DNA from 4 places in the Streptosporangium sp. NPDC020145 genome. Region 2 is predicted to be linked to each of the others. Evidence: riboswitches for the same ligand, from Rfam matches in the RefSeq annotation. Region 2 holds a riboswitch; each other region holds the start of a gene.

Region 1 (5,349 bases), 500 kb from region 2:
CTGATCAACGTCGCGCGCGGCGGCATCATCGACGAGGGCGCCCTCTACTCCGCGATCAAGGAAGGCCGCGTCGCGGGCGCGGGCATCGACGTGTTCCCCAAGGAGCCCGTCACCGACAGCCCGCTGTTCGAGCTGGACCAGGTCGTCGTCACCCCGCACCTGGGCGCCTCGACCCACGAGGCCCAGGAGAAGGCCGGCACCCAGGTCGCGCGCAGCGTGAAGCTGGCCCTGGCCGGCGAGTTCGTGCCGGACGCCGTCAACGTCCAGGGCGGCGCCGTCGCCGAGGACGTCAAGCCGGGTCTGCCCCTGGCGGAGAAGCTCGGCCGCGTCTTCACCGCCCTCGCCGGTGAGGTCGCCACCAGGCTCGACGTCGAGGTGCGCGGTGAGATCGCCTCCCAGGACGTCCGCGTGCTGGAGCTGGCCGCCCTCAAGGGCGTCTTCACCGACGTGATCGAGGACTCCGTCACCTACGTCAACGCCCCGCTCCTGGCCAAGGACCGCGGCGTCACCGTCGAGCTGGTGACCAGCGCGGAGAGCCCCGACTGGCGCAACGTGGTGACCGTCCGCGGTGTCCTGGCCGACGGCCGCGCCGTCTCGGTCTCCGGCACGCTCTCCGGCCCGCGGCAGGTCACGAAGATCGTCGAGGTCAACGGCTACCAGATGGAGATCGAGCCGACCGACCACCTGTCGTTCTTCACCTACGACGACCGCCCCGGCGTCGTCGGCGTCGTCGGCCGCATCCTCGGCGACCACGGCATCAACATCGCCTCCATGCAGGTCGCCAGGGACGCCAAGGGCGGCAAGGCCCTCATCGCGCTGACCGTCGACTCCGCCATCCCGGCCGAGGTGATCGACCAGATCGGCGGCGAGATCGGCGCCGACAGCGGCCGCTCGGTCGACCTGGCCGACTGATCCCGGAGCACGGCTCCCACGGCCGCCGTCCCCGTTCGCGGGGCGGCGGCCGTCTGCTTTTCCGGCCGAGCCTCGTCTCAATATGTGAGAAGCCTGCACGAGGGGTGAGACAGATTGCGGAGGGCCGGTTATTATGGCTGGTAATGCGCCAGGTTCTCGTACTTATTACCTGCCGCGGCGAGGCCTGACACAGGGGCGGGCCGGCAACTCGCCGCGGTGTGATGGCGTTCGTCGGCCCCGGTTTCCCGTCGATCCGTGATCCGGATCCGCGATCCGATGAGGGCCCGTGACCAGGGTCCAGGCTCCCCTTCCTCCTTCAGCCAGCTCCGTGCGAACGAGACGAGAAGCGTCATGTACGACATGTATCCCTGGAACCGTCCCGAGGACAACGAGAACGAGGCCGCCCAGGCCCTGCAGACCGCGCTGGACCGCCGCGACAACGGCGGAGTGCCCCCGCACTCCTCCTGAGCCGGGTCCCTCCGAGGCCACGGGCGGTGCGGCGCCCGGGACCGGGAGAGGCGTGGGTCAGCGGGCGAGGGCCGTACCGGCCTGGGTCGACTGCCTGATCGCCGTGTCCAGCTCGGCCCGCTCGTCGGCGAGTTCGACCCCCTTGGGGTCTGGCCGTACGGCTCCCGCGAAGCTGGCGCGGCGCCAGGCCTGCAGCTTCTCCACCTTGACCACGTCGCCGCTGCGCGGGGCGTGGACCATGTAACCGGGCTTGGTGATCATGCCGACGTGACCGAGGTTGTGGAAGAAGACCAGGTCACCGGGTTTGAGGTTCTTCCAGGAGATCTTCCTGGCGAACGCGGAGTACTGCTGGGTCGTCGTGCGGGGCAGCCGGATGCCCGCGGCGCCGTACGCGCGGAGCATCAGGCCCGAGCAGTCGAAGCCGCCCCTGCCCGTGCCGCCCCAGACGTACGGTGTGCCGCGCTTGGACATCGCCCAGTTCAGCGCCTTCTTCCAGGCCGGGACCTTCCGCGCGGTCCCGGAGAAGCCGGCCGGGGCGGGTTCGACGGCGGGAGCGGTGAGCGGGGTCCGGGAGCTCTCCGCGGTGGGGGCCGGGTGCGCGAGGGCGAATCCGGCGGCGGCGAGCGCGAGGAGAGGAGTGGGGGAGGAGGTGGTGAGGGAGGAGTCCGCCAGTGCGACGGCGGGTGTCGCGAGGATGGTCGAGCCGGTGACGATCAGGGTCAGGACACGGGGGTAGGTCTTGCCGTTCAGGACCGTTCCTTCCATAGGGCCGGCCGGGTGAGCTGTCGGGCTCGGGCGTGGAGGTCGCCCTACGGCGCGTGGTGGCGCCGACTCGCCCCGAGGGGCCTCGTGGAAAACGCCGGAAACGTGCTCCGCCAGACGGAGTGCGGCTCGGACGCCCCGTGGACCCCGGAAGTGGTTCCCCGGCTCCGCGCGGACCGAAAGAGGGGGATGGCCTGCGCGAATTAGGCGACGATACGAATGGCCAGGACCTTAACGAAACGGTCAAAAGATCGCAAACAGGACAAACTTTTCAGGGCCTTCCGGGGTGAGAAGTGTCCGAGGGGTGAGATCGGTGGTTCGATTGTCGAGACAGAGCAGATAGGGTGCCCGTTATGGATTCGCGCAATGTTCGTCTGGCCGTCATCCCTGGAGACGGGATCGGGACCGAGGTCGTCACCGAGGGCCTGAAGGTCCTCGAAGCCGTCGGAACGAAGGTGGAGACCACCACCTACGACCTGGGTGCCGGCCGGTACCACAGAACCGGTGAGGTCCTTCCCGAGGCGGTCCTCGACGAACTGCGCGGCTACGACGCGATCCTGCTCGGCGCGGTCGGCGACCCCAGTGTGCCGCCGGGCATCCTGGAGCGCGAGTTGCTGCTCAAGCTCCGCTTCGAGCTCGACCACTACGTCAACCTGCGTCCGGTCAAGCTCTTCCCCGGCGTCGCGACCCCGCTGGGCGGCTCCCGCCCCGAGGACATCGACATGGTCGTCATCCGCGAGGGCACCGAGGGCCTCTACGCGGGCGCCGGTGGTGTGCTGCGCCGCGGCACGCCGTACGAGATCGCCACGCAGGAGTCGCTGAACACCGCCTACGGTGTCGAGCGCGTCGTCCGCTACGCCTTCGAGAAGGCGCTCAGCAGGCCGCGCAAGAAGCTGTCGCTGATCCACAAGACCAACGTCCTCACCTTCGCCGGTGACCTGTGGTCCCGCACCGTCGACCGGGTCAGCCTTGAGTACCCCGACGTCGCCACCGACTACTACCACGTCGACGCGGCCTCGATGTTCTTCGTCACCCAGCCGGAGCGGTTCGACGTGATCGTCACCGACAACCTCTTCGGCGACATCATCACCGACCTCGGCGCCGCCGTCGCCGGTGGCATCGGCCTCGCGGCCAGCGGGAACGTCAACCCCGACCGCACCGCGCCCAGCATGTTCGAGCCGGTCCACGGCAGCGCCCCGGACATCGCGGGCCAGGGCAAGGCCGACCCGACCGCCACGATCCTGTCGGTCGCCATGCTCCTGGACCACCTCGGCCTGACCGAGGAGGCGGCCAAGGTCGAGCAGGCCGTGGCCGAGGACTTGGTCGAGCGCCAGACCGGGTGGGCGAGCCGTACCACCCACGAGATCGGCGACGACATCACCGCCCGAGTAGCCGGCTGACAAGCCGCCCGCACGACCCCAGACGCGCCCGGTGGCTCAGCAGAGCCGCCGGGCGCGTCTTTTTTGTTCGTCTCACCGAGCAGGCTGCCGGATTTTGGCATATATGCAGTAGTTTTCCGGTGCCTGCTCCGTCCCAGAATGGACCGTAGGTGCACTCCGCCACGAAGAGAAGGACCGCCGCCATGACCACCGCTCAGAAGCTGACCTTCGACGTGCAGCTCTCCGACCACGCTCGTTCCACGGCCGAGCGCGAGCAGGTACTGGCGAATCCCGGATTCGGTCAGACCTTCACCGACCACATGATCTCCATCGACTACACCGAGGGGGAGGGCTGGCACGACGCGCGGCTCACGCCGTACGGCCCGCTCAGCCTCGACCCGGCGACGTCGGTCTTCCACTACGCCCAGGAGCTCTTCGAGGGGCTGAAGGCCTACCGGCAGGGGAACGGCTCGATCGCCTGCTTCAGGCCGTACGCCAACGCCGCCCGCTTCAACCAGTCGGCGCTGCGCATGGCCATGCCCGAACTGCCGCAGGAGGCCTTCGTCGAGTCGATCGAACTGCTCGTGCAGACCGACCGCGAATGGGTGCCGACCACCCAGGGCCACAGCCTCTACCTGCGCCCCTTCATGATCGCCACCCAGCCCGCGCTCGGCGTCAACTACCCCTCGCGGACCTACCGCTACATGGTGATCGCCTCTCCCGCGGCGGCCTACTTCGGCGCGGCCAAGGCCGTCTCGGTCTGGCTGTCCACCGAGTACACCCGCGCGGCCCCCGGCGGCACCGGCTTCGCCAAGTGCGGCGGCAACTACGCCGCGGCCTTCGTCGCGCAGCGCCAGGCCGTCGAGCAGGGCTGTGACCAGGTCGTCTGGCTCGACGCCAACGAGCACCGCTACGTCGAGGAGATGGGCGGGATGAACCTGTTCTTCGTCTACGGAGACCGGCTGCTCACCCCCGCCCTGACCGGCACCCTCCTGCCCGGCATCACCCGTGACTCGATCCTCTCCCTGGCCGCCGAACTCGGCCTGACCGCCGAGGAGGGCCGCCTGTCGATCGAGGAGTGGCAGGCGGGCTGCGAGTCCGGCGACCTCACCGAGGTCTTCGCCTGCGGCACCGCCGCCGTGGTGAGCCCGGTCGGCTCGGTCAAGGGCGCCGACCGCGCCTGGACCGTCGGCGACGGCACCCAGGGCCCGGTCACCGCCAAGGTCCGCGAAGCCCTGGTCGGCATCCAGTACGGCTCCCGCCCCGACACCCATGGCTGGGTGCACAAGATCTGCTGACCTCGCGGACCCGAGGCCGCCGGCGACCGGGAGCGTCAGCGACGCCACCCGGCCGCCGGCGGCCTGAACCCATGAACTCCCCCGGCCGCGCCCGCGGGCGCGCCGTCGGGCCATGTGGCGTGCGCGCGTGGGCACCGCCCCACGGCCGGATCCGGGAAAGTCGCCTTCGGGTGGCCGTTCCCGCTGGTCAGAGCTGTCTCCGCGAACGGTTTCCGGGCGCGTCGGCGGGACGGGCGTTCCAGATCCTGAGATCAATGTGTCAAGTGGTGGTTGGGTGTGGCAGACTCCAAGACACCATGTTCTACGGTCTGCTCATTATCGGCAGGCGCGCTGGCTGAAAAAGGACACCGCCAGCGCGCAGACCTCTCACGTCCGTGAGGGGTTTTTTTGTTTCTCGGAGCCGAGAGAGCGCGCGGCGAATCACATCGAAACCCCGCGAAGGAGACTGATATGGCCGACGACCGCTTCCACGTGTACGACACGACACTCCGTGACGGTGCCCAGCAGGAGGGCCTCAACCTCACGGTCGT
Region 2 (5,349 bases):
GCACGGCGCGCTTGAGCTTCATGGGGAACACGGCGATGCCGCAGCCGATGTCGGAGCCCACCAGGAACGGGTACAGCACGGTCGACGCCATGGCGGCGCCGATGGGGGCGCCCTTGCCGGGGTGCAGGTCCGGCATGGCGGCGACGTGCGTCATGCCGTCGAGGGCGGCCACCTGGTGGCACTGCGTGAGGGCGTCGGACTCGATCCAGCTCTCGGGGGAGGCGAACACGGCGACGGTGGCCGGGCCTGCGGCCGTGGACGGCAGCGGGGGGCGTTGTTGCGACAAAAGGCTCTCTTCCCTTAAAGGGGCAGGCTGACAGCGCCGCGGGGCGCGTTGACGCCGTGGCGTCTCGGAGTGGCGGGGCGCTGTCCGTCAGAGCGTCATGGACATGGCGCCATGAACACCACGTTCCCTGAGCCCGCCACGCGAGGCAAACGGTTTTGCGCCCACCGCCGTCTCGGGACCCGGCCGGCGTACGGGAAGCACGAGGCCGGCGCCTTCATCGAAGCCCGGATGAGCAGCGCGATCGGTAGTGGCGGAAAGTCTTTTTCTGACTGTGTGAATGCTGGTCGGTGAAATCACACCTGGCAGGGAGGTGGCATGGAGGCGTTGGCCTCCAAGGGGCCGGGTGGGGAGAGGTGCCGGCTGGACGAGCGGCGCCTGCAGCGGCTGCGGGCCGGGTTGGAGCGTGGTCCGGCCGCGCACGGATATGTGGAGGACCAGCGCTGGACGCCGGTCCGAATCGCCGACCTGATCGCGGTGTTGTTTCACGTCCGCCACACCTTGCGTGGGGTGTCGTGTCTTCTGCACCGCCTGGGCTGGAGTCCGCAGATCCCTGCGCAGCGGGCTGTTGAGCGCGGCGAGGGGGTGATCACCTCGTGGGTCGTCGAGGAGTGGCCGGCGATAAAGGGCGGCGCTCGACCTGGGCGCCCGGCTGTGCTGGGAAGACGAGCGCGGGCAGAACCTGAGGCCGCCCCGGGGCCTCCTGGACGTGGATCTTTACCTCGCCGTCGACCGGCGGCCTCTCGACGACCAGTGTGCCGGTGTCGGCCCCAGATCGCCTCGGGAGCTTCGTGACCACTTCAACCGTTGGCGGATGCGTTGCCGCGCCCAGAGCGCCGAGACCGTGGGCACGATGGCGGCCGGAGGCTCAGGAACCAGCCACGTTTGTGGGCGCGGTCCAGCCGGTGGCTCGGATCCACTCGACCAGGTCCAGGGCGGCCGGCTCGATCGAGCGCACCGCCGCGGGGTCCGATCTTCTCTAGTACATCGAGATGTGCACGTGGTCGTAGTGGTTGGCGGTCACACCGCCCCGGTTGGACATGGCACGCCAGCCGGAACCGGTGTTGATGCGCTGACGCCAGATGACGTATTTGACGCCGAGCCTGTCCCTGTTCTTCAGCGCCCAGGCGGCGAGCTCGTCGCCGAGCTTGACGTTGGCCGCGGTGGGCATGGACCCGCCGGTGCTCATCATGAAGTCGCAGGCCCGGCCGAGGGGGTGCTCGCCCCCGTCGTTCGCCGATCGGTAGCAGCCCACCTCGTGGGGCAGCTGGAAGGCCTGTCCGACGGCCTCGCGCATGATCCGCGTGCGGTCGGTGATGTTGTCGGACCCGGTGGGCAGCTGGGGTGCCCAGCTGCCGTCGGAGCGGCGCCCCGAGCCTGTGGGAACGAGCTGTTCGAGCTTGTCCTCGATCACGCGGATGACCTTCTCCGCGTCCTCACGCTGAACCTGCACCGTCTTGGCCTCCTGCTCGATCTGCCTGGAGAGCTGGGCCGTCCTGTCCGCGGCCTGTTTCATGAGGTCCCGGCTCCGGGCGAAGCCCTGCAACTGGGCGATCTGCTGGGCGGTCAGCTGTTCCATGACGGCCGCGCCGCCCACCTCGGGGGCCGACAGGATCGAGGGAAGGTCGAGGGGGCCGTTCTGGTAACGGATCTGGACGATGGAGGCGACCTCCCTGCCCGCCTCGGCGTAGGCCGCTTCCGCCTGGCGCAGGTCGGCCTGCGCGACCTTCTCCGCCTCCTGCGCCTTCTTCAACGACTCCCGTTTGGCGGCGTACGCCTCGATGAGCCGGTCGACTTTCTTGTTGAGCTGGGTCAGTTCGGCGCGGAGCCGGGACTCGTCGGGCTTCGGCGCGGCGCCCGCCGTTCCCGTGCCGCCGAGGGCGAAGGCGAAGGTGAGGGCCGAGGCCAGGCAGGCGGCGGCCGTACGTCGATGGAAAGCGGGGGACAGAGCCGTCACAGCTCTCCTCTCCTCACGCCGACCGGGTTAGCTGACGGGTTCGGGCTGGAGGAAGCCCTTCCACCGAAGTGGTTCACCCCAGATGCATGGGTCCCCGGCTCTCAGGTGAGGCACCTGAGATTAGGCATATCGTGCTGTTTGTCCGATGCGTGAGGATAGTAATGGTAAAAAGGTGACCGCGCGACCCCGAGTCGAGACCGATCGGTGATCATTCCGTGATAACGGCGCGCAGGCGCCGAGCTGTCTCCTCAGGCGGAATGTCGTTCACGAAGGCCCCCATGGCCGACTCGGACCCGGCGAGATACTTGAGCTTGTCCGGCGCCCGGCGGATGCTGAACAGCTCAAGATGCGTGTACGCCAGGTCCCTGTCCACCCGCACCGGTGCCTGGTGCCAGGCCGAGACGTACGGCATGGGCACCCCGAACAGCCCGTCCAGGCGGCGCAGCACCTCGGTGTAGAGCGGTCCGAACGCCGCACGCTCGGCGGGGTCGAGTCCGTCAAGGCCGGGAACCCCGCGGTGCGGGTAGAGATGGACCTCGACCGGCCAGCGGGCCGCGGCGGGCACGAACGCCGTCCAGTGCTCGTTGGCCGCGACCACACGCTCGGCGGCCTCCCGTTCGGCCGCGAGCACGTCGGCGAAGAGGTCGCCACCGGTGCGCTCCCTGTGCCGCCGCGCCGCGCCGAGCAGGGTCCGGGTACGCGGGGTCACGTAGGGATAGGCGTAGATCTGGCCGTGCGGATGGGGCAGGGTGATGCCGATCTCCGGGCCGCGGTTCTCGAAGCAGAACACCTGCTCGACCCCGGGCATCGCGGAGAGCGCGACGGTGCGGTCGATCCACGCCTCCATCACCAGCTCGACCCGCTCGGGAGAAAGCATGGAGAAGGAGGAGTCGTGCTCGGAGGTGAAGCAGACGACCTCGCACCTGCCGACGCCGGGCCGTACCTCACTCAGGCCGCCGACCTGCGGGTAGGCGCCCAGGTTGGTGGAGAAGGACGGGAAGCGGTTCTCGAAGACGGCCACGTCGTAGGTGGGGGAGGGGATCTCGGTCGGACGGCCGGGCGCCGACGGGCACAGCGGGCACTCGTCGGCGGGCGGCAGGAACGTACGGCCCTGCCGGTGCCCGGCGACCGCGACCCACTCCTCGGTGAGCGGGTCGTAGCGCAGCTCGGAGGCGGCGGGCCTGGGCGGCAGGTCGCGCGTGTCGACCGCGCCGCGCTCCGCGTCGTCCCGCAGGTCGAAGTAGAACAGCTCGCGGCCGTCGGCCAGGTGGGTCGCGGTGCGCCTCATCGGTCGCGGGTCCCGTCACCGGCGACGACCAGCTCACCGACCCTGGCGGCGAGTTCCTCGCGGGCCTCCCGCCCGAGCCCGGAGTCCGTGATCAGGACGTGGGCCTCGGACAGCTCGGCGATCGTGCTGATCCCGACCGTCCCCCACTTGGTGTGGTCGGCGGGCACGACCAGGCGGTGCGCCGAGGCCACGAGCGCCCGGTCCGTCTCCGCTTCGAGCAGGTTGGGGGTGGTGAACCCGGCGCGGGCGCTCATCCCGTGCACGCCGAGGAACAGGGTGTCCACGTGCAGCCCTCTGATGGCCGCGACGGCCACGGGGCCGACCAGCGCGTCCGAGGGGGTGCGCACCCCGCCGGTCAGCACCACGGTGCGGTCGGCGCGCGGCGCGCGGTGGAAGACCTCGGCGATCCGGATCGAGTTGGTGATCACCGTCAGCTCTGGCACGTCGGTCACGAAGTGGGCGAGCGTCCAGGTGGTGGTGCCCGCGGAGAGCGCTATCGCCGTGCCCGGCTTGACGAGCCCGGCGGCGTGCCTGGCGATCGCCTCCTTCTCCGACTGCTGACGCGCGGACTTGGCGGTGAACCCGGGCTCCTCGGTCGAGCCGGGTCCCGTGGCCGTCGCCCCACCATGGACCTTCTCCACGAGACCGCGCTCCGCCAGCGCCTCAAGATCCCTGCGGATCGTCATGTCGGAGACACCGAACTCGCGGACCAGGTCGGCGACCCTGACCCCGCCACTGCCGCGCACCCGTTCGAGAATCACCTGCTGCCGCTGCTGGGCGAGCATCGATCCCCTCCTTAATCCACCAGACTCCAGCAAATTACCACAGACTCACAGGAGTGAATGTTGGATTATGGGGGTTAAGTGCTCACAGTCGCTCAAGCTCGGCATGGATGTTGGCCCGCGCCCGCGTCTCAAGGTCCGCGACGTGGAAGATCACGGGAAGGTCGAGCAGCGAGCGCAGCACCGCGGCCCTGCCCTGCCTGAAGAGCTCGTCGGGGACGAAGAAGTACTCCTCCCGCACCGCCGCCGCGTAGACGGCGTACTCCTGGGGAGAGGAGGCGAGGATCGCCAGGTCGGCGTCGCACAGCACGGCCCCGTCGGCGTCCCCTGGCTCGGGGGCGTGTGTGATCGTGAGCCTGACCAGCCGCGCGACCGTCCCGACAGCCTCCGGTGACATCCCGAGCTCGGGTAGCGCCCGCTCGGCGAGCCTGGCGCTGCGCTCCTCGTTGTCGCTGCGCCGGGGGTCGTAGACGGCGTCGTGGAACCAGGCCGCGAGCCGTACCAGGTCCGGGTCGGCGGCACTGCCGGCGAGCGCGTCGACGTGGTCGAGCACGGCCGTCAGATGTGCGGTCGTGTGGTATTTGCGGTGTGGCTCGCCGTACCGGGACAGCAGGTCCGCGCCGAGCCGGTCGGCCTCGGTTCCGGCCAGGAGGCGCCAGCGCTCCATCAGCTTCTCGCTCATGCGAGGCAGCCTAGATCCGCCCTCTTGTACGGCGGGTGCCCCGGGAGGAACGTAAGAGGCGGATCCCGCACCCGGCGGGGTTCACGGAAGGAGGCCGCGTGGGCAAACGAGCGCGTAAGAACCGGGCCCGCAAACGGAACAAGGCCAACCACGGAAGACGCCCGACGTCGCGTTAGCCGCGTCGTCCCCAGGAGGCGAGCAGCCGGGTCTGGGCGTCGGTGCCGGAGGCGATCGGCTGCTGCGCCCCGATGACCCCCGCCTGCCGGTAACCGGCCTCGGCGCCCGCGACCCACGCCGCGCAGGCCTCGACCAGCTCGGGATCGAGCCGTTCGTCGGCGCCGATCGCCCTGGCCAGGT
Region 3 (5,349 bases), 260 kb from region 2:
GGTCGACGCGGAGACCGGGGAGCTGCACCCCATGATCAGCGAGGGGCAGCGGCTGCACGACATCGACGTCGCGCACGTCAACCTGTTCGGCGAGATGCTCGACCTGCAGGCGGGCGAGCTGCTGCACTCCTCGATCGACCCCGAGGAGGTCGCCGACTCGGTCTGCGCGCGCTACCACAGGCTCTGGGGCGAGCTCACCTCCGACGAGATCATCGAGGAGGTGGACTGGCACCGGATCGACCAGCGGATCCGCAAGCTGAACGACCTCGGTTTCGACGTCGCCGAGATGATGGTCCGCCGCAAGGCGGGCACGGGACGGCTGGTCGTGCGCCCCAAGGTGGTCGACGCGGGACACCACCAGCACAGGCTGTTCAGGCTCACCGGTCTGGACGTCGAGGAGAACCAGGCCAGGCGGCTGCTCAACGACCTCGACGCCTTCCGGGTCGCGCGCGGCCTGCGCCACGAGGACGAGGCGGTCGTGGCCCACCGGTGGCTGGCCGAGGTGTTCCAGCCGACGATCGAGGCCGTACCGGCGAACATGCGGCGCAAACTGGAGCCGGCCCAGCTCTTCCACGAGGTGCTCGACCACCGCTGGTTCATCTCCGAGAAAGCCGGGCAGGACGTCGGACTGCCCGCCTCGACCGAGTCATATGTGAAGAACGTTCTTGTCCACAAACCCGACGAGAAAGCCCTCCTCCCCGACGAGTAGTAAACGTTCCCCCGTCGGTTGACAAACCTTCTACCGCCCGGCGGAATTCTTTTCCTCGCCATATCTGACTTTTCATGAATAGCTCCGGGTTCGGAGAGGTTTCCCTACGCTGACCGGGCGGCGTTGTGGAGTCGTTGGCGAGGGGGACCCCGTGCTCGGAATCGAAGGCTGCCTGGCCGAGGCCATGGCCATCCCCGGTGCGCTGGACGCGGTGCTGATCGACCAGACCGGCGGGACGGCCGTGGCGGGCGGTGGCGCGGCCCGCGAAACCGGCGCGGGCAGGGCCGTCGCGGGGCTCGGCGAGACCTTACGGGCGATGCTCGACGGCCTCGCCGTGAGCCTCCCCGGCGAGCCCACTGGAATCCGTGAAGTGATCATAACCACCGACGACGGATACCATTTACTAAAACCATTGGAAACGGTGTTCGACGGCCTGCTCGTGATTTATGTCCGTCTTGATGTACATCACGCTGATCTGGCCCTGGCGCGGCATCGTCTCCAGTCCCTGTCGGGTCACCTGACCGCCCGTGCCGGGGGTCTCACCGCCCCGCCGTTCCCGCGTGAGGAACGGCACCGGTCCGGCCCGCGAGGGTGCTTCGACACGGCCGGGCCACCGTGCCCGCCCGCGACGGGACCTCCCGCCGGGGCTCCCGGGGGGACCGTGACGGCGGGCGACCCCGCCGACGTCGACCTGCTCATCCGGCTGAGGAACGCGCTGAGGGCACTTGCCTGAGCCCGGTCCGACGCCTTCGAGGACGCCCGTGAAACCGCGGACGCCGAAGCGGACCAGAAGGAGGGTGCCGGTGGAAATCCGCGACGAGGTACGCCAGGAGATGACCCGGCTACGTGAGCGGACACCCGATGTGGACGGAAGCGTCGTGTGCGGCGCGGACGGCCTGACGATAGCCAGTGACCTGGACGGCGGTTTCGCCGAGCAGACCGGCGCCCTCTCCTCGGCGCTGCTGGCCCTCAGCCGCCGGATGGCGGACATGACGGGCAGGGGAACCTTCGAGGAGACGCTGGTCTCCGCGGCCGGCGGCTACGCGCTCCTCTACACCGCGGGCCCGAAGATCGTCCTCACGATCCTCGCCCGCCCGGGGTCCAACCTCGGATTGCTGCGGCTTGAGGGACGCAGGACGGCGGAGAACCTGGCCGCCATCACCTCCCGCACTCGGACGCCCCGGTGACCGGAGCGGCGAGGACGACCGCGAGGGACCACGCGACGCCGAGGAGAGACCGAGGGTCCGGCCCGCGGGCCGTACGGCACGGCCGGTGAACGCGGAACGAGGGCGGGCACCTGTGCGGGGTGCCCGCCCTCGTCCTTCCTGAGGGGGTCTCGGACTCCGAGGGGGATCGGAGGAGGGGTCCCGGGAGAGGAGCGGGACCTTCGGGGATCTCAGGAAGCGGGGATCCGAAGGGGGTCGGGGGTCTTCGGGGTTGGGGGATATTTCGCGATGAGGGGTTACGGCCGCGGCGCGTCGGCCAGGGCGGTCTGCGGCGGCGTGGCCGGGTTGTGGTCCATGAGCTTCCAGGCTCCGCTGGAGAAGGCCACGGGGTAGTTCTTCTTGCCGACGCCGTCGCCCCACTTGGTGATGACGTACTCGACCTTGATGTGCCCCTGGCCGTCGACACCGTCCACGCCCAGCGTGTCGGAGTTGAAGCTGCCACCGGTCAGGTCGGCGAAGGTCTTGGCGTCGAGGTCGATCATGACGCCGCTGCTCGACGGCACGCCGGGGCCGCGGTCGCCGACGAAGAACTTGGCCTTCTTGCCGTTGTAGAGGACGTAGCCCTCGGTGAACAGCGGCCAGCTCGGGCTGGCGATCATGCCCTTCTGCATGGGCTTGCCGCTCGCGGGCAGACCGGTGTCACCGGCGCGGCCGGAGGAGTCGTCCCAGAAGTAGGAGGCCTTGGTCGAGCCCTTGAGCAGGACGGGCTCAGCGGCGGCCGGGGCGGTGGCGGTGGTTCCGGTGCCGGTGTCGGCTGCGGCGGGCAGCGCGGAGACGACACCCGCGGAGGTCAGGACGCTCGCGCTCAGAAGGGTGGCGGCGAGCAGACGATGGCGCAGGGCAGCGGAGAAACGCATGAAGACAGGGCTCTTTCACGAGGGAACAGGACAGCCGCTCGTGCCGGGCCGAAGACGTTCGGCGATCAGTGGGGCACGGGGCGTGAGCGCTCACAGGGAAGAGAGGCCGCACCAGGAAACAGGCGGGCGTACACGGAGCGCGGTGCGGGGCGGGGGTGCCGCGGTCAGGCGCGGCGGAAGTCTCAGTCGATCCGCGCGAAGGCGGTGCGTGCCGGTGGGTAGGCGACGACGTGATCCATGAGGGGATCTCCTCTCCATCTCGTCTACCGGGTTAGCTGACGGGTTCGGGCGGTGGAGTTGCCCTACCGCCGCGTTGTCGCGGCGGATTCACCCCAAAAGGTGGGTCCCCGGCTCCCGTCGCCCTCGGGAGGCTTCGGGATTCGACGTCGACCGACCGCTCCTTCTCGTGAGGGGCAAGTCACCGGTCGAGAACAACTAGGACACTACCCACCACAAACGGACAAAGCAAAGCAAAAGCCATGAAAACCCCAGAAGATCTACCTTCAACCCCCAAGAAAGGGACATTGGCCAGGTCTTGACCCCACTCCGCCCATGGCGTTAAGTTCAGTGAAACTGTTAGGAAACTTACCTAATAATTAACCCGTAATCATGGGCCTGACCTGCACGTTCTCCGCCCTTATACCCCCCAGGAGAAGCCCTTCATGAACAATCGGAAGCTTGGTGCGATCGCCGTCGCGGCGGCCGTACCCGTCCTGCTCTCGACGGTCATGGCCGGTTCGGCGTCCGCCCATGGATCGATGGGAACACCCGTCAGCCGGGTCTACGCCTGCTATCTGGAGAACCCGGAGTCGCCCGACACCCCGGCCTGCAAGGCCGCCGTCGGCAAATGGGACACCCAGCCGCTCTACGACTGGGACGAGTTGAACATCGGCACCGCCAACGGAAAGCACAGGGAGATCATCCCTGACGGGCAGCTGTGCAGCGCCGGACGCGCCAAGTACCGGGCCTACGACGCGGCCCGCACCGACTGGCCCTCCACGGCCATGCCGACCGGCGGCGGCGCCTACACCTTCCGCTACCCCTACACCGCCGACCACCCCGGCACCTTCGAGATCTACATCACGAAGGACGGCTTCGACCCGCTCCAGCCGCTGAAGTGGTCGGACCTGGACTCCACCCTGCTGGCGAAGGTCAGGAACCCGTCCAAGGTCAACGGCGAGTACGTCATCCAGGGCCAGCTGCCCCCGAAGACCGGCCGCCACATCATCTACTCGATCTGGCAGCGCTCGGACAGCGCCGAGGCGTTCTACACCTGCTCCGACGTGACCTTCGGCAACGTGTCGACCCCATCCCCGACCCCGACCGCCACGGCGACCGCGACGGCGACGCCCACGGTGACGCCGACGCTCACCCCGACCCCCACCCCGACCGTCTCCCCCTCCTCGACGCCCACGCTGACGACGACCGCGACGCCGCCCGCGCAGCCCTGGGCCGCCGGTGTCTCCTACTACGCCGGGAGCGTGGTGACCTACGGCGGCTCCGCCTACCGGTGCCTGCAGGCGCACACCTCCCTGCCCGGCTGGGAGCCCGCCAACGTCCCCGCGCTCTGGCAGCGCGTGTGACCCGGTACCCGCCGTACGGGCCGTGAGGCCGTAGGGCACGCGAGCCCCTCCCATCGGCTCCCGGGCGCGGGGCCGGTGGGAGGCTCGTTCTTCCGGACATCACGGGCGAACCCGGTAGCGTGAGCGCGTGTCACTGACCCTCGGCTGTTGCCTGGCCGCGCTGGTGACCGTCGCGGCGCTCTACGCGCTGGCCCTGTACGGCACGGCGGGAACCGCGGCGGCCGGGGCCGTCGCCGTCACCCTCGTGGTGGCGATCACGATCGGCGTCGTGAACGGAAGCCTCAGGGACGCCGCCGGCTTCGGCACGCTCGCCGCGGGCGCCGCCGCCGTCGTGTGGTCCCTCGGCCGCTCCCACCGGCGGCGCAGGACGGGCCGGGCCTCGCTCGCCGCCTACCGCGCCGCCTCGGCCGCCATCCCCAGACTCGCCGCGACCACCGAGCGCGACCGGCTGGCCGCCGAACTCCACGACGTGGCCGCGCACCGGCTGACCGGCATCGCGGTCGCCTCGGCCGCGGCCCTGCGGCTCGCCGACCCCGTCATGACCGCGGAGGCGACCGCCCACGCCGCCGAGGCGGGCCGTCTGGCCGTCGCCGAACTCGACCGCCTGGCCCGCATCGACCGGCGCGGCGGCGAGACGACGCTGGCCGACGTCGACGCCCTGGCGGGCCATCACCCCGGGGCCGACTACCGGCGCACGGCCGCCTCCGCGCCACCCGGGACCGCGGCGCTCGCCCTGCGCATCGTCAGGGAGAGCCTGACAAACGCGATGCGTTACGCCACCGGCGCCGCCGTACGCGTCCGGGTCGAGGAGAACGCGGGACACCTGGTGGTCACGGTCACCGACGGGGGCGGTCCCGCCGCCGGAGGGCTCGGCACCGGAACCGGCCTGGCCTCCCTCGGCAGGGCCGTACGCGCCGTGGGAGGGACGCTGAGCGCGGGCCCCGAGGGGGCCGGATGGGCCGTCAGAGCGGCGC
Region 4 (5,349 bases), on a different contig from region 2:
TGCCGAGAGCCTGCACGCCTTCGACGAGGCCAACAAGACGCTGCGTGACAACCGCGACAAGGCCAAGCAGGCCTTGGCCGACGCGGACCAGACGCGCGACGAGCTGGCCGAGGAGAAGGAGAAGGTCGAGAAGATGATCAAAATCCAGACGAAGGTGCTGCGCGACCTCGGCACCTTCAGGCCGGGTGACCCCAACAGCACCGGCATGCAGTACAACGGCTCCGCCTCGGGCAACGCCAGGGCCGCGCTGACCTTCGCCTTCGCCCAGCTCGGCAAGCCCTACCGGTACGGCGGCACCGGCCCGGACAGCTGGGACTGCTCGGGGTTCGTGCAGGCCTCCTGGCGCAGCGGAGGCGTGAGCCTGCCCCGCACCACCTGGGAGCAGTGGAGCTGGGGCGCCAAGCGCAAGGTCTCGCTGAGCGACCTCCAGCCGGGGGACATCCTCTTCAGCCAGGGCCTGGGGCACGTCGGGCTCTACGCGGGCAACGGCAAGATCATCCACGCTCCCCAGACCGGGGACGTCGTCAAGGTCGTCCCCCTCTCCTCCTACGGCGGCCGTCTGCTCGGGGCCGTCCGTCCCTGACCCCCCTTGGCCCCGTCCATGTCCACGGGGCCTCTGGGGGCCGTCTGAACGCCTTCGCGACCGCGGGCCGTCCGTTCCACGGGCGGCCCGTTTGGCATGCCCGGGATCGCCGGAGTGGTCCTGTTCGACGCCCTTGTAGGTGAAGGGGCGCTTTGGGAAGTCACTGATAAATGTGATTTATGTGACACTTGTTGTGCTTCTCTGGAAGATCATTTCGAATGTGACGAGGGTCATATTTATAAGATCGTGATGCCGCACTATCAGGCCTTTCGTAAACATGAAAACCTTTTTGTGGATCTTCGTATTTGATGGGGTCTTTGCCGGGGCTTGGTGATCGGGGTACCTTCTGGCGGTCGCAGTGAGCAAGCCATGCCACCGCGTCGAATGCCGGTCCTGCGGGCCGGTGTCCGTATAGATATCCAGTCGGCCGCCGTTCCCCGAAGGGATCGGTTCCCATCACGGCGGCCCGCCGAGTTCGTGCAGCCAGGAGGCACGGAGCCGGGGAACCATCGGCCCTTGACATGTGGCCAGGGGTGAATCGACGCGTTTGCCGTCGTAGGGCGTCTTCCCAGCCCGAACCCGTCAGCTAACCCGGTAGGCATCAGTGGAAGTCCCAAGGAGAAATCCTGTCTACCACCCTGCAAAACCCCCGTTTGTCGCGCTTTTTCCGCCTTTACCTGGGTGGATTCGTCCTCACGCTGACCGCCTCAACCGGAGCGGTGGCACTGGGGCCGGCAACAGCACAGGCGACGACGGATACCGCGGTCGCGGTTCAGGCCAGGAGTACGGCGAAGGACACGTCGAAGAGCGCATCGAAGGGCACGTCGGAGGGCACTGCCGCGAACACGGCGAAGGCCCGTGTCAAGCGCACGGCGAAGGCCGCGATGAACCGGGCCGCACGGCAGCGGTCCAGGGCCAGGACGGCCGTGGCGACGGCCAGGAAACAGATCGGCGATCCGTACCGGTGGGGTGCCTCCGGTCCCGGAGCGTTCGACTGCTCGGGCCTGGTCCAGTACGCGTGGCGCAAGGCGGGCGTCTCCCTCCCCCGGGTGACGGGCAGCCAGTACCGCGCGGTCAGGAAGAAGGTCTCGTGGAGCAAGTTGCACCTCGGTGACCTGCTGTTCTTCTACGGCAAGGGCCACGTCGGCATGTACGTCGGCCACGGCAAGATGATCCACTCGCCGAGCAGCGGCAAGTCGGTCAGGATCGTGACGTTGAAGGGGTACTACAGGTCCGCCTTCGCAGGAGCGGTCCGTCCCGGCACCTGACAGCGGCGGACGGCCCCGCCCATCCTCCCGCGGATGGGCGGGGCCGCCGCCTGCCGGGGAACGTTCCGGCCGGGGCGTCGGCTAGCATCGGCTGCCATGTCCGTCCCGAAGGGGCGCCGCGCCGTGCTCGCCGGGATGCTCGCGCTGGCGGGCGCCGGGCTCGGCGGGGCGAGGCCCACGCCGCAGACGGCCCGCGACCTGTGGCCCGGCGCCGCCGAGGTGGTCCGGGGCGAGCGCTCCCTTGCCGTCGGCCACCGTGTCCCGCCCGCCGAACTGCGTGATCTCGCGGCCAGGGCCGACCGCGCCTGCCGTACGATCGCGCGGGTCTGGGGGCCGGTCAGGGCGGTGGTCGTGGTCCCCGCGACCGACGACGAGGCCGCGGAGCTCGCGGGGACGGCGCAGACCGGCGGGCTGGCCGCGCTGGCGACCGCGGACCGGGTGATCGTGGTGCCGACGGGATACGCCAGGCTCAGCGAGACCGGCAGGGACGTGGTGATCACCCACGAGCTGACCCATCTGGCGACCGGCGCCACCAGGGGCGGGCGGGTCCCGATGTGGCTGTCGGAGGGGTTCGCCGACTACGTGGGCTACCGGGACGCGGGGATCGCCGTCAGGACCGTTGCGGCCGAGCTCGCGGCCGAGGTGCGCGCGGGCGTCCTGCCCACGGAGCTTCCCGGCGGGGACGGCTTCTCCCCCGGCGCCCCCAGACTCGCGCAGGCCTACGAGGAGGCCTGGCTCGCGTGCCGGTACGTCGCGGAGCGCTTCGGTGAGAAGGCGCTGGTGAGGCTTTACGGTAGCGATGTCGGCAGCACGCTGGGCCTGTCGCGCGCGGAGTTCACCGCCGCGTGGCGCGACCATCTCCGGAGGGAACTCTCATGACGCGGAGCGTGGAGGAGACACCGGCGCGGGAGCGGGGCGGGGCCAGGGGAGCGGGGATCGCGCTCGCCGTCCTGGGGGCGATCACGCTGGCGGTCGTGGCGTTCACCACGCCGTGGCGGGCGCTGCCCGAGGCGGCGCCGTACGTCGCGCCGGACCCGGCCCGTGACTTCACCCCGGCGCAGATCGCCAGGGCGGAGGCGTTCGACGCCGCGGTGAGCCTGCCGTCCTACCTGTCCCTGGGCCTGACGCTGGTCGTGGCCGGGGTGCTGGTCGCCACCCCGCTCGGCGCGCGGCTGCTGGGCCGCCTGCGGGGGCCGTGGTGGCTGCGGGCGTTGCTCGGCGTGCTGGTGATCTCCGTGGCCGTCGCGGTGCTGCGCTGGCCGTTCGGCATGTGGGCGGAGACCTATCTGCGCGAGTACGGCCTGTCCACCCAGACCTGGGCGTCGTGGTCGGCCGACCGGATCAAGAACACCGCGGTCGGCGCCGTGCTGACGGCGATCATGGTGGTCGCCGTGGTCGGGCTGGCCCGCCGCTACCGGCGGTGGTGGCTGCCCGCGGCGATCGGGGCCTTCGCGCTGACCATGCTCGCCTCCTTCGCCTACCCGGTGGTCGTCGAGCCCCTGTTCAACGACTTCAAGCCCATGGCCGCGGGGGAGCTGCGCTCCGGCCTGCTCGACATGGCGGCCAAGGACGGCGTCCCGGTCGAGGACGTGCTCGTGGCCGACGCCTCCCGGCGCACGACCGCGCTCAACGCCTACGTCTCGGGGTTCGGCGCGACCCGCAGGATCGTGGTCTACGACACGCTGCTGCGGGCCCCGGCCGACGAGGTCGAGCTGGTGGTGGCGCACGAGCTCGGCCACGCCAAGGCGGGCGACGTGCTGTACGGCACGCTCGTCGGCGCGCTCGGCGCCGCCTGCGGGGCCTGTCTGCTCTACCTGATCACCTCGGCCGGTCCGGTACGGCGCCGCACCGGCGTCCCCTCGGCCGCCGACCCCAGGGCGGTCGGGCTCCTGATGGGGCTGCTGAGTCTGGCGACCGTGCTGTCGGGCCCGGCGCAGAACGTGATCAGCAGGCACATCGAGGCCCGCGCCGACGCGCACGCGCTCGACCTGACACGGCGGCCCGAGACGTTCACGGCCATGCAGAAACGGCTCGCGATCACCAACATTTCTGATTTGTCGCCAGATGTCATTGAATATCTGCTCTATGTGTCTCATCCCACGACACCGCAGCGCATCGCCATGGCCCGCTCCTGGGCCCTGCTGAACGGCGCCGGGGAACCGTGACCCGCACACTGATCGTCACCAACGACTTCCCGCCCAGGGCCGGGGGCATCCAGTCGTTCGTGCACGGCCTGGCCGCGGGCCGCCCGCCGGAGACGGTGGTGGTCTACGCCCCGCGCTGGCCGGGGGCCACGGCCTTCGACGCGCGGCAGCCGTACCCGGTCGTGCGTCACCCCACCTCCCTGATGCTGCCCACCCGGCAGGTCGCCCGCAGGGCCGCCCGGCTGGTGGCCGAGTTCAAGTGCGAGACGGTGGTCTTCGGGGCGGCGGCGCCGCTCGGCCTGCTCGCGCCCAGGATGCGCGCGGCCGGGGCGCGGCGGATCGTCATGCTCACCCACGGCCACGAGGCCGCCTGGGCCGCGGTCCCGGCCGTCGGAAGACTGCTGGCCAGGATCGGCGCGCACGCGGACACGGTGACCTACCTGGGGGAGTACACCCGGCGGCGCCTGGCCAGGGTGATCCCCCAGGACCGCCTGGTACGGCTCGCCCCCGGCGTCGACACCGGCCTGTTCCGCCCCGGCGCCGGGGGTGAGGCGGTCCGCGCCGCACTCGGCCTGCGGGGGCGTCCCGTCGTGGTCTGCCTGTCCAGGCTCGTGCCGCGCAAGGGCCAGGACGTCCTGCTGCGGGCCTGGCCCCGGGTGCTCGGCGCGGTTCCCGAGGCGGTCCTGCTGATCGTCGGCGGCGGCCCCTACCGGGGCGCGCTGGAACGCCTGGCCCGGCCCCTGGGCGGCTCGGTCATGATGACCGGCCCGGTCCCGTGGGCGTCGCTGCCCGGCTACCTCGACGCGGGAGACGTCTTCGCCATGCCGTGCCGTACGAGGCTGGGGGGTCTCGACGTGGAGGGGCTCGGCATCGTCTACCTGGAGGCCTCGGCGACCGGGCTGCCCGTGGTCGCGGGCTCCTCAGGCGGCGCCCCGGACGCGGTGCTGGACGGCGAGACGGGCCTGGTCGTCGACGGCTCCCGCCCGGAGGAGGTCGCCGGGGCACTGGTCCGCCTGCTCGGCGACCCGGCGCGGGCCAGGGAGATGGGGGAGCGCGGGCGCGCCTGGACCGAGCGGGAGTGGGACTGGAGCCACGTCACCGGCCGCTTCGCCCATCTGCTCGACGCCGGGCACTGAGCGGCCGGGTCAGGCCGGATAGGCGTGGGTCTCGGTCGCCTTGACCGAGGCCCAGATCGACTGCCCGGGGGCCAGGCCCAGCTCGGCGACCGCGGCGGTGGTGACGTCGGCTGCGACGGGCAGCGGCCCCTCCAGGTGCACGCGGACGCTGTCGCCGTGGCGTTCCACGCCCTCGATCACGGCCCGCCACAGGTTGCGCGGACTCCCGTCGGGGCGGG

The links. Region 2 has a riboswitch for cyclic di-AMP ahead of ABZ463_RS05545 (hypothetical protein). Riboswitches for the same ligand answer to the same signal wherever they lie in the genome.
Region 1: linked by a shared signal. The riboswitch ahead of ABZ463_RS07945 (C40 family peptidase) and the one ahead of ABZ463_RS05545 (hypothetical protein) in region 2 are both predicted to bind cyclic di-AMP.
Region 3: linked by a shared signal. The riboswitch ahead of ABZ463_RS06775 (hypothetical protein) and the one ahead of ABZ463_RS05545 (hypothetical protein) in region 2 are both predicted to bind cyclic di-AMP.
Region 4: linked by a shared signal. The riboswitch ahead of ABZ463_RS10825 (C40 family peptidase) and the one ahead of ABZ463_RS05545 (hypothetical protein) in region 2 are both predicted to bind cyclic di-AMP.

The regions. Positions count from the first base shown of each region.
Region 1 is NZ_JBEXZT010000003.1:515,126-520,474, reverse strand. Features, by position in the region: gene serA (phosphoglycerate dehydrogenase) at 1-912, shown strand, start outside; gene ABZ463_RS07945 (C40 family peptidase) at 1,438-2,145, opposite strand; cyclic di-AMP (ydaO/yuaA leader) riboswitch at 2,133-2,347, opposite strand; gene ABZ463_RS07940 (3-isopropylmalate dehydrogenase) at 2,496-3,542, shown strand; gene ABZ463_RS07935 (branched-chain amino acid aminotransferase) at 3,725-4,819, shown strand; gene cimA (citramalate synthase) at 5,270-5,349, shown strand, end outside.
Region 2 is NZ_JBEXZT010000003.1:14,131-19,479, reverse strand. Features, by position in the region: gene ABZ463_RS05555 (RNA ligase RtcB family protein) at 1-286, opposite strand, end outside; gene ABZ463_RS05550 (winged helix-turn-helix domain-containing protein) at 602-1,078, shown strand; gene ABZ463_RS05545 (hypothetical protein) at 1,263-2,240, opposite strand; cyclic di-AMP (ydaO/yuaA leader) riboswitch at 2,243-2,377, opposite strand; gene galT (galactose-1-phosphate uridylyltransferase) at 2,449-3,528, opposite strand; gene ABZ463_RS05535 (DeoR/GlpR family DNA-binding transcription regulator) at 3,525-4,313, opposite strand; gene ABZ463_RS05530 (metal-dependent phosphohydrolase) at 4,396-4,992, opposite strand; gene ABZ463_RS05525 (TIGR03086 family metal-binding protein) at 5,165-5,349, opposite strand, start outside.
Region 3 is NZ_JBEXZT010000003.1:278,431-283,779, forward strand. Features, by position in the region: gene ABZ463_RS06760 (DUF4032 domain-containing protein) at 1-709, shown strand, start outside; gene ABZ463_RS06765 (hypothetical protein) at 861-1,442, shown strand; gene ABZ463_RS06770 (roadblock/LC7 domain-containing protein) at 1,513-1,896, shown strand; gene ABZ463_RS06775 (hypothetical protein) at 2,172-2,792, opposite strand; cyclic di-AMP (ydaO/yuaA leader) riboswitch at 3,038-3,188, opposite strand; gene ABZ463_RS06780 (lytic polysaccharide monooxygenase) at 3,455-4,375, shown strand; gene ABZ463_RS06785 (ATP-binding protein) at 4,503-5,349, shown strand, end outside.
Region 4 is NZ_JBEXZT010000004.1:534,797-540,145, forward strand. Features, by position in the region: gene ABZ463_RS10820 (NlpC/P60 family protein) at 1-583, shown strand, start outside; cyclic di-AMP (ydaO/yuaA leader) riboswitch at 1,041-1,199, shown strand; gene ABZ463_RS10825 (C40 family peptidase) at 1,468-1,851, shown strand; gene ABZ463_RS10830 (hypothetical protein) at 1,948-2,730, shown strand; gene ABZ463_RS10835 (M48 family metallopeptidase) at 2,727-4,016, shown strand; gene ABZ463_RS10840 (glycosyltransferase family 4 protein) at 4,013-5,131, shown strand; gene ABZ463_RS10845 (ABC transporter ATP-binding protein) at 5,141-5,349, opposite strand, start outside.